Regions from separate parts of the Paenibacillus sp. FSL E2-0190 genome, predicted to be linked through region 2. Evidence: riboswitches for the same ligand, from Rfam matches in the RefSeq annotation. Region 2 holds a riboswitch; each other region holds the start of a gene.
The links. A riboswitch is a leader RNA that binds a small molecule or an ion and turns the genes downstream of it on or off. The one in region 2 is predicted to bind cyclic di-GMP.

Region 1: linked by a shared signal. The riboswitch ahead of NST25_RS04785 (glycosyl hydrolase) and the one ahead of NST25_RS02430 (choice-of-anchor A family protein) in region 2 are both predicted to bind cyclic di-GMP.
Region 3: linked by a shared signal. The riboswitch ahead of NST25_RS21145 (thiamine pyrophosphate-binding protein) and the one ahead of NST25_RS02430 (choice-of-anchor A family protein) in region 2 are both predicted to bind cyclic di-GMP.

Annotation. Positions count from the first base shown of each region.
Region 1 covers NZ_CP150306.1:1,127,031-1,130,316, reverse strand. The annotation lists gene NST25_RS04785 (glycosyl hydrolase) at 1-1,239, opposite strand, end outside; cyclic di-GMP riboswitch class I at 1,252-1,331, opposite strand; gene NST25_RS04780 (sugar phosphate nucleotidyltransferase) at 1,468-2,841, opposite strand.
Region 2 covers NZ_CP150306.1:553,087-556,372, reverse strand. The annotation lists gene NST25_RS02430 (choice-of-anchor A family protein) at 1-1,367, opposite strand, end outside; cyclic di-GMP riboswitch class I at 1,476-1,566, opposite strand; gene NST25_RS02425 (hypothetical protein) at 2,062-2,454, shown strand; gene NST25_RS02420 (ASCH domain-containing protein) at 2,654-3,067, opposite strand.
Region 3 covers NZ_CP150306.1:4,778,319-4,781,604, forward strand. The annotation lists gene NST25_RS21140 (HAMP domain-containing methyl-accepting chemotaxis protein) at 118-1,368, shown strand; cyclic di-GMP riboswitch class I at 1,543-1,639, shown strand; gene NST25_RS21145 (thiamine pyrophosphate-binding protein) at 1,795-3,286, shown strand, end outside.

The DNA.
Region 1 (3,286 bases), 570 kb from region 2:
CCCGAGGGCGGCATCCGGGGAGCCTTGCCGCCAATTGAAATCGATTATTGCATCAGTTCTGTTAAGAGTTGCTGCTCCCGACAATTGCATGTTGTTGTAATACTCTCCTGCAAGCCCCTTCGCGAGAGGAATTGCTGCCTCCCCCTCTTCTTCAGAAGGTGCCGGCGCTGGTGCGGCGCTAGGTGTCGGTGCCAGACCAGTATTTAATTTATCTCTGGTCAGGGTATAGTTGCTATTCATAAATGTTTTGATTGTGTCTGCACTGTTATTCTCGTAGAGCATTTTTCCCCAGCTCATCATATACGTCCATTTACTTTGCGATTGCTGAAGCTTCTCCAGATTAGGCATTTCACCATTTTCCCCGATCGCAATCGGTTTGCCTGCGGCTAGACTCAATAAGCTGTCATAGTATTTTTGCTGGTAATCATTTTCGTATATATCTGCTGCCAGAATATCTACTTTATCAGCACCTGGATAAGTTAGCGCATAAGGATCTGACCAAACATTGGGAGCATTCGGACTCCATACCCATAACAAATTATTTAATTTATGAACGTTAACAAAACGGTCATACATAATATTCCATAGTTTAGAAAAGTTATTTTTCTTCCCCCACCAGAACCAGTTCCCGTTCATTTCATGATAGGGTCTCCAAAGCACCGGAACGTTGGCATCGCGCAAGCTTTTTAAAGAGACGGCCACCTTATCAAGCTCAGCGATCAGATTGTTATATTGCTTGGTACCCGGTGTAACGTAACTATCGAACTCACTCTGGCTAAGTGTTTTTTTCACATTATCCCAGTCATAAGAGGTGCCCGGCAGGTTAGCATGAAAAGTCATAGCTACGATCCCGCCCGCTTTATTCCAGTTGATGGCGCTGTTCACCACATTTTGACGTTGCCAAGCCATCGTTGCTTCGGACTGGCCACTGATCGCACCCATTTCATAACCGTGAAGAGCCGCATATTGTCCGCTGGTTCCCTTCAGCATATTGTTAATTTCATCTGGACTTTCTAAATAGTCATGTTGACCGGCAATAATACCTTTTCCTGAGATCGAGTAAAAATAGTTAAGCAGCTTTACGGCTTCAGGTGAGGCACCTGGGGTAACTGGCGTTCCAGAATTTGAAGCAGCTATGACAACAGACGGCGAAATTCCAACAGCAAGCGGAAGTGCAGTCAGAAACAGGACGAGTGACAGAAATGCACCAAACAATCGATACGTACGGTAAGCTTTCAAAATAATCTCCCTTTCGGTAGCCAGGCTGCCACTCTTTCGAAGGCCCTATAGCTTTGCGTCCCTACCTTTCGATAGGTTTGCCTTTTCAATTTAAGAGAAATAATCTCTCTTACCGTAAGTATCGACGACAATTAATGATATATTTAGTGTTTTTATGACTTTTTTTGATAATTGAGTCAATTTACCTGTTTCAAGAAATTTTGAATTGGTTAAATAGATAGGTTAGACCTATGAAATGAATTGTTGTAGTTCTATATCATTCCAGTCTAAAGTAATACGTATGTTATCTTCTTCTACTAATTCAGACCCCGTCTGTACCTCTATAAACTCAACATCCGTCAAAGCAAGGATCGCGTGCTTCGTTCCTTCCGGTATACGTACCACGTCCCCAGCCTTCACATTATGTTTTTTCTCATTCAGCACAATACTTGCTTCGCCGCTGACGATTGTCCAAATTTCACTACGCTTGCGATGTAATTGATAGCTGATATTATTCCCCTCGGATATAAAAATCCGTTTGGTCAGCACTTCATTGCCTTCATCATATTTCACATAATCAATAACTTTGTAATGACCCCAACGGCGTTCCTCGTACATCGGTCTTTGTTCAAAGGTCTTCAGCACTTCTTTAATCCGTGGGCTCTCAGCTTTATGGGTAACTAGAATCCCATCCGGGCTAGCCGCAATGATCAGATCCTTCGCACCAATTACCGTAATCGGAATGTCCAGCTCATTAATCAAGCAAGTCCCCTCAGAATCCGCCGTCACAAAACCTTTTCCTACATGCTTGCTGCTCATTTCCTCTGTCAGCGTATTCCACGTTCCAAGATCCTTCCAGAATCCATCATACGGCTGCACCACAATATGTTCTTCTTTCTCCACCACTTCATAATCAAAACTGATGGAAGACAATAGCTTATACTGCTTCTGCAATTCTTCATATCCTAAAGGCAACCCTTTACGCTGCAAAATATCTAACAAGTACCCTAAGCGGAAGGCAAACACTCCGCAATTCCACAAGGCATTTTGCTCGATGAGCTGTTCTGCTTGTATGCGGTCAGGTTTCTCTTGAAAGTGACTCACCTTCATAAAACCATTTTCCCCCGCCTCTTCGGTGGTAGGAATAATATATCCGTATTTCTCTGAGGCATGTTCAGGAACAACACCCATTAGAGCCAGATTTGCTCCACTTTCCAGCATGGTCCCCTCAAGCATAGCTATGGTATCGAAAAAAGATGCTTCTACATAAGGGTCAACAGGCAATATTGCTACCGTCTCCGCTGGAGAAACACCTGCCACTGAATAAAGATAGGTAGCTGTTAAGGCGATAGCCGGAAAAGTATCCCGACGCTCCGGTTCAACGATAATCGGCACATGACTTCCCAGTTGGCTTTGTATCATTTCTACTTGGCCACGGCCGGTGGCCAGATAAGATGATTCTGCCATCCCTGCTTCCTCCAGCTGTCTCCAGACACGTTGTACCATGGATTCTGGTTCACCTTGAGGGCTTTCAAGTACCTTTAGAAATTGCTTTGAACGTGAGTCGTTGGACAACGGCCATAACCGTTTACCTGAACCGCCTGATAGAAGTACCATTTTCATAGAATGAACCCTCCTTGAATTATGGAAATCGAGCATATTTGAATTGTTATCAAAACGTCAGCTTCCACTTAGCCTTATTTCGAGCGGATGCACTAAAAAAATTTGTTAGGTAGAAACCACTCCAAGGGATTTTGGACTTCCGATCGCTGTTATCCTCAGATTTCCTGATTGAACCGCTTCTCGCGGTAGAAATCCGAGGATAGCATATGCTTTCGAAGCTAGCTTTCCTACGGAAATCTTTCGGGCGAACACTCCGTTTCTACAGTTCCAAATTCCCTTTCCGTTCTTAACCTAACCAACTTCTTCTTAATACTTGATCCGTGCGTACCGGGCTGTACCAGCCGGAAGCAAGCACGTTTTTCTAAAGATTTGTTTCTGCTCCGGGGGAGGCAGCTGCAACTGCAACAACTGTAAGAACAACTGCAACTACAAGAGCAAGACTAGT
Region 2 (3,286 bases):
ACTGTCGGCGTTGGTGTCGGTGTTGGCGTCACTGTCGGCGTTGGTGTCACTGTCGGCGTCGGCGTTGGTGTCACTGTCGGCGTCGGCGTTGGTGTCACTGTCGGCGTCGGCGTTGGTGTCACTGTCGGCGTCGGCGTTGGTGTCACTGTCGGCGTCGGCGTTGGTGTTGGTGTCACTGTCGGCGTTGGTGTCGGTGTTGGCGTCACTGTCGGCGTTGGTGTCGGTGTTGGTGTCACTGTTGGCGTTGGCGTCGGTGTCACTGTCGGCGTCGGCGTTGGCGTCGGTGTTGGTGTCGGTGTTGGCGTTGGTGTTGGTGTCACTGTCGGCGTTGGTGTCGGTGTTGGCGTCACTGTCGGCGTTGGTGTCGGTGTTGGCGTCACTGTCGGCGTTGGTGTCACTGTTGGTGTTGGCGTCGGTGTCACTGTCGGCGTTGGCGTCACTGTCGGCGTTGGTGTCACTGTTGGTGTCGGCGTCACTGTCGGCGTTGGTGTCGGCGTTGGTCCGGGTTCATCACCATCGTATGGATAGTGGTGAAATTCACCACCACCAGTACCTTTGAGTGAAGCCGCCACTAAAGTACCGTTAATCTGACCATTAATAAAATCAACATGAGCATAGGGGGCAAGTATGCTTCCCATTACACCTATGCCTGCCATATCAAGATACGCAGCTTGGCTAAAGTTAAGCAAAATTTTCTTGCTGTTCAACACGTTATTAGGTAGAAATCCGAAGTTTTTCATTTTTACGTTAGAACCATCAATATTAATAATTGCAGTAGATCCTGAAGGAACATTTATTGTAATTCCGTAGGTATTAGAGACGTTATCTCCTGAAACATTAAAAACATTGACCGCAGGATCTGTACCTGTCAGGGTAAGGCTGCCATATTGGTACACTGTTGTTCCATTCGCCGGCAATGCTGCAAGTTCTGCTGATTTGTCCTTCAAAGACTGACCTACGGCTGAAAAGTCAATCGTACTCCCCTGTCTTTTTGTACCACCCTTGAGGAGCGTTACATTCCCTGAAAAATCTCCCCCGTGCACGATATTCCCATAAACAGTACCTCCGTTGAAAGTAAGATTCCCTCCAACAACAAGTGTGTCAGTCAGGGAAACCTCTGCAGCGGTCAACCTATCTCCAACACTATAGTTGGTTAAGTTAACGTTACCTCCAGCAGCAAACCTTCCTTCCGTATCCGAAACTGTTGTTATATCCCCTAGAATAAACACGTTGTAGACCGCTGCAATTCCCAATGTAGAAGAACTACTAGCTCCAGCAACTCCAGCTCCCAATGAGGAAAGCCCACTACCTACCGTCAAAATCCCAGCTAATACAAGCGAGAGTAACGGTTTTATTCTTCTTTTCAAATGGCACACCTCCTAAAACTATGATTTATATTAATCAGAATAATTACCAGAAACTCTAAAGGACCTAACAACAAAAAAGACCGCCAAAAAGAAGTGAAATTCCCTTCTCATGGCAGTCGGACGGTCATTGTGCCTTTAAGACACTTTAGACTCCTGGACTTTGCGTCCCGCCCTTTCAGACGGTTTGCTATTATCATGACTATATATATGTATTACACTGCAAGTCCAGAACTGGTAGCTGAAGCATTCTATCCAATAACAGTCTATGACTTTTAATACTTTTGAATTAATAACAGTTTAGCTCCCGACACCCACAATTGTCAATCAATTCCTTTCGATAATTCCCCGCATTAGTACCACACAAAAAAAGCGCCTAAAGGCGCTTCGCATAAGGTTTTTCATTAAATTTTAAAGTAACTGTATATAGCCCAATATGGATATCCATAAGGGAACACTCAGAATTAAACCAAAAAACAATCCACGCTGGAGGCTGCCCTCTTTTTCCATCATAATTCTCCTTTATGTGTGTCCGATACATTAATTTTTATTATTACAATTTTTAATATAATTTATTCTTCGTTATTTAGTTGTGAATTTAATCACATTGGATAAGCTGTTTAGAAATACCATTGATTATTTTTGGAATATCGGGGTAGAATACGAATATACGTTCCTATTAGAGGTGATGAGATTCATGCATAGAGCAGAAAGCAGGGACAACATGCTGGTGAAATCTTATTTATTGCTTCCGATGATTTTATCAGCTTTCGAACGGGACTCCGCCATTTTATCTACACACTTACGAACACCCGCCCCTTATCTGGAGGTTCTTGGAACAGCTGCTGCAGTAGCTACAACAGATCTAAGGGATGTCCGTGCAGAAATGAGAAGACGGGGAATCAAGGTGTATGAGCAAAACAGACTTAATACGGGAATTGAAGCCAAGTATATATGTCGTGGCTATCATGAACGAATGCTGCTGTTGAATGACATTGTTGCGGCTCAGGCTGCCATCCATATGCGCAGATACCTAGGGCTGGATATTTCATCTTTTAAGAGTTACGAAGAACAGTACCAGATTAAGTAAAGCTGTATAGAAGCCGCTGCGCTCTCTCCCCCCAATCAATTAGTGAACAAAAAAATAGGCCTTACCATGGGAGTTGGCAAGACCTGAGAGAGATATACCACAAAACACTGGGGGGTGTTTGGTGTCTCTAATATATACCTCGAACCTGAAAAAAAGCTGATAGGCACATAAAAATTACATTAAAAATATTGTTCGCCGTTCAGAAGTGATTGGAGTGCTCCCACAAGCTTAGCCGACCTTTAGCTGGAATTGGATGACTTAATGGATGAACCCCTTCAAGCTTCCAGGCAAACCGTCCTTCGCTATAGTCGCCAAAATCATATTCGTTCCCATTGATCCATTCCCTTAAATCCACCTCTGGAGTAACCACATAACATCCCGCGAGCTGACCTGTAGCAATAATAGCTCCTGTCGGCAAATTATTCGCTGTATAGCCATGTTTCGCCAATACTGATTTGTACGGTTCCTGTTCACAAATCTTTTTGTCGATCCGCATCCCGGCATGAATGCCTAACTCGCCGCGGTAGGCTGTTCTCCATGAACGAGTTTCAAACTCTTTTTCACCAAGAGCAATTAAGGTCGCCCAAGGCTGCCGTATTGTTATACACCGCATGATATTTATCCCCTTCGTTTATGTTGGACGTTTGTCACGGATGCACGGATCTCGATCTCGCGTTGTGTAATCTTGCTCACCTTGACCTGATAAATTAAATAATCCCAACCGTTTGGTCGATACTCATTTCCATCATTGATCGCCTCTAAAATAAGAACATTTATTTTTATTATATACAAACAAAAGTTCTTATGAAAATATCAATACTACAGACATTCA
Region 3 (3,286 bases), 2.8 Mb from region 2:
AATTCTAAATATCTACTACTTAAAGAAGATTTATGACACTTCTCTATAGACCAATGACCTATAAATCCCCTATAATAACACCATTACATAAAATTTAATAAGGGGGACATTTTACCAATGAGCTGGATGCACAAACTTCCGTTAAAACAAAGAATTGTTGCCGGATGTTACCTCGTTGCCGCACTGTTTGCTATTCCTGTCTTAGTTACGTTAATGATTCTAGGTCAATTTCTCGTAGGAATTATACTAGTAGTTGTTCTTGCAGGTCTGACTTTACCTGTTGCTCGCTTCGTGGAGAGAACGCTTACATCATCTTTTGATGATATTGCTAATGTATCTCACAGTATTTCAAAGGGTGATTTCACTAGCAGAGCGGACGAAAATGGTTCAATGGGTGACGTAAGCCGCTCCTTTAACACAATGATTGATAAGCTCAAGAAGATTCTGACCGATGCATCGCAGATCACCCGTCAAGTTATGGATGCAAGCCGCGGAATCGAAGATAAGAACCAGAACCTGAAAATTGTCATGGCACAAGTAGCCTCTTCTTCTACTGAGCTCGCTCTTGGTGCAAATGAAATATCTACGGATATCGCTGATATGACAGAATCCATTAAAGACATTGAGACCAAAGTATCCAATTATACGAACTCCACCAAAGAAATGAACAGACGTTCAATACATACCTTAGAACTTGTTGAGCAAGGGCGCCAATCCGTAGATACACAGGCTGAAGGCATGCGTAAAAACATAGAGGCTACACAAAAAGTGGCTGATACTATTGAAGCTCTCTCACAAAATGCCCGCGGGATTACGATGATCACCAAGACCATCACAGAGATCGCTGAGCAGACCAACCTGCTGTCACTGAATGCCTCCATCGAAGCTGCTCGTGCCGGAGAGCATGGTCGGGGTTTTGCCGTTGTAGCTCAAGAGGTTCGCAAGCTTGCTGAGGAATCTACGGCATCCACAAAAGAAGTATTCGGCTTGGTCCGCAGCATTGAGTCAGATATTAAACAAGCCATCGATAATATTGCCATCAATGAAGAGGTTGTGCAGGTTCAGAATGAAATGATCACTCAATCTGCCCATATTTTCGCACAAATTGTACAAAGCGTGCAGTACATTACCGAGCAAATCTCTTCATTCTCTGCGGAGAGTGATCTTATGCTAGAAAGTGCCTTGAAAATTTCCAGTGCAATTGAGAATATCTCAGCAATCACCGAAGAAACTGCTGCTGGCACGGAAGAGGTATCGGCGGCTATGAATGAACAGATTAATGCCCTGCAGTCTGTTGCAGAAGAAACGGAAAAAATGACCCAGGCCGTATTTAATCTGCAAAAAACCATTCATATCTTTAAATTCTAGTTCAAAACTATCAACTGCCACCTAAGCTGAGTCTTAGGTGGCAGTTTTTTTCGCGAGGTAAAACTTCATCTCTTGGACAAGACTTTCGTCAAATTTCGAGTTTTTTTAGCGGATTATGTTGACAAAAATTAATGAGGAATATATTGTAAAGGAAAATTATTCTTATCAACTATAAATTAATATTGGCAAAATCCTCGAAAGAGGATGACGCAAAACCATGGATCTACAGCCTCATTTTTTCTTTTGAGGCCATGATTGCCAGGTTGCAGAGGAACCAGGACGGCTGAACTATTGTTCAGTCTTAGCGGTGCCTTATGCCACCAACCTGTGCTTACTATAGAGCACAGGTTTTTACTTTTTGAGTATATTGATCTATCGTATCTATTCGGTAGATTAATAACTAATATATATCAAAAAACTTGTGAGGTGTTTCTTTTGAAGACAGTCGCAGATTACATGGCGGAAGCACTACGTAACCTTGGAGTCACCCATTCTTTTGGGATCATTGGCAAATCCATTTGTCCAATTGTTCTAAAGATGGTGGATTACGGTATTGAATTTATTCCCGGCAGACATGAAGCAAGCTCCGGATTCGAAGCAGCAGGGTATGCGCTGAAAACGGGTAACCTAGGCGTAGCATTTGGTACTTCGGGTCCTGGGGGAACTAACCTGCTTACAGCAGCAGCACATGCGAAAGCTAACAACCTACCTGTCCTATTTATTACCGGCCACCAATCCATTACAGAGCTTGGAATTCCTCAATGTCAGGACTCCACCTCTTTTCTGGCTGATTTAGCTGATATGTTCAGACCTGCCACCTTGTTCAGTAAATTGGTTGAACGTGGGGATCACTTTGGTACTATTTTTAATCATGCGATTTCTGTGGCCCTGACCAAACGGGGTCCTGTTCATCTTTGTATTCCTTTTGATGTACAAACTGAAGTATTGGAAGAATGCAATATAGTAATCCCAGAAAGAGAGTCTCTAATTAGTCAAGCTAATATCGATAGAGTCATCGAAGCTATTCAAGCTGCTAAGAATCCTTTGATTATTGCGGGTAAAGGAATTAACCGCTCCGGAGCACATAAAGAGCTTGTTCAACTCGCAGAAACTTTTAATATTCCTGTAGTAACATCTCCTGGTGGAAAAGGGGCTATAGTCTGGGATCACCCACTCTATCATGGTCCTATTGGCGTTGGCGGTTCGACCCACGGGGACGATTTATTGAATAAAAGCGATTTATTTATAGTGCTTGGATCACGTTTAAGTGATATGACCATCTGTAATCTTAAACGGGAGAATCATCCAGCAACTTTAATTCAATTTGATATTGATCCAACCTTTGTCGGAAAAATACTATTGTCCAAAACGATACCGGTCACTGGGGACCTGCGCGATAATTTGGTGCACTGCCTAAATCATATTGACCCAAGCACAATCACCAAACGTGAGGCTTTGGCCGATGCGGATTATTCAGAAGAGCTTCCAACCCTCAAGAATCTTTCCCTTGCTTCCGTAATGAGCACTTTAAGTGATTTGATCCCTTATAATAATTCAATTTTCGTTGATGATGGAAGTCATGGATTCCACGCTGCAAAATGGTACAAGGTTAAGAAACCGGGCAGCTTTGTTTTTGATGCGTATTTTGCTTGCATGGGTAATTCGATCGGCATGGCTATTGGTGCAAAAGTTGCAGCTCCTGAAGAAACTGTCCTCTGCATTACAGGTGATGGTTGTTTCATGATGCTCGGCGCTGAGATTAACACCGCTGTCTGCAAAGATATCCCTGTCATCTTTATCGTGGTCAATAATAAGCAACTAGATATGGCTCTTAAGGGTATGGAGAAAACCACAGGTCGTATCGATGGAACTCTATATGAAGTACCAATGGACGCCGTGAAATTCGCTGAATCTCTAG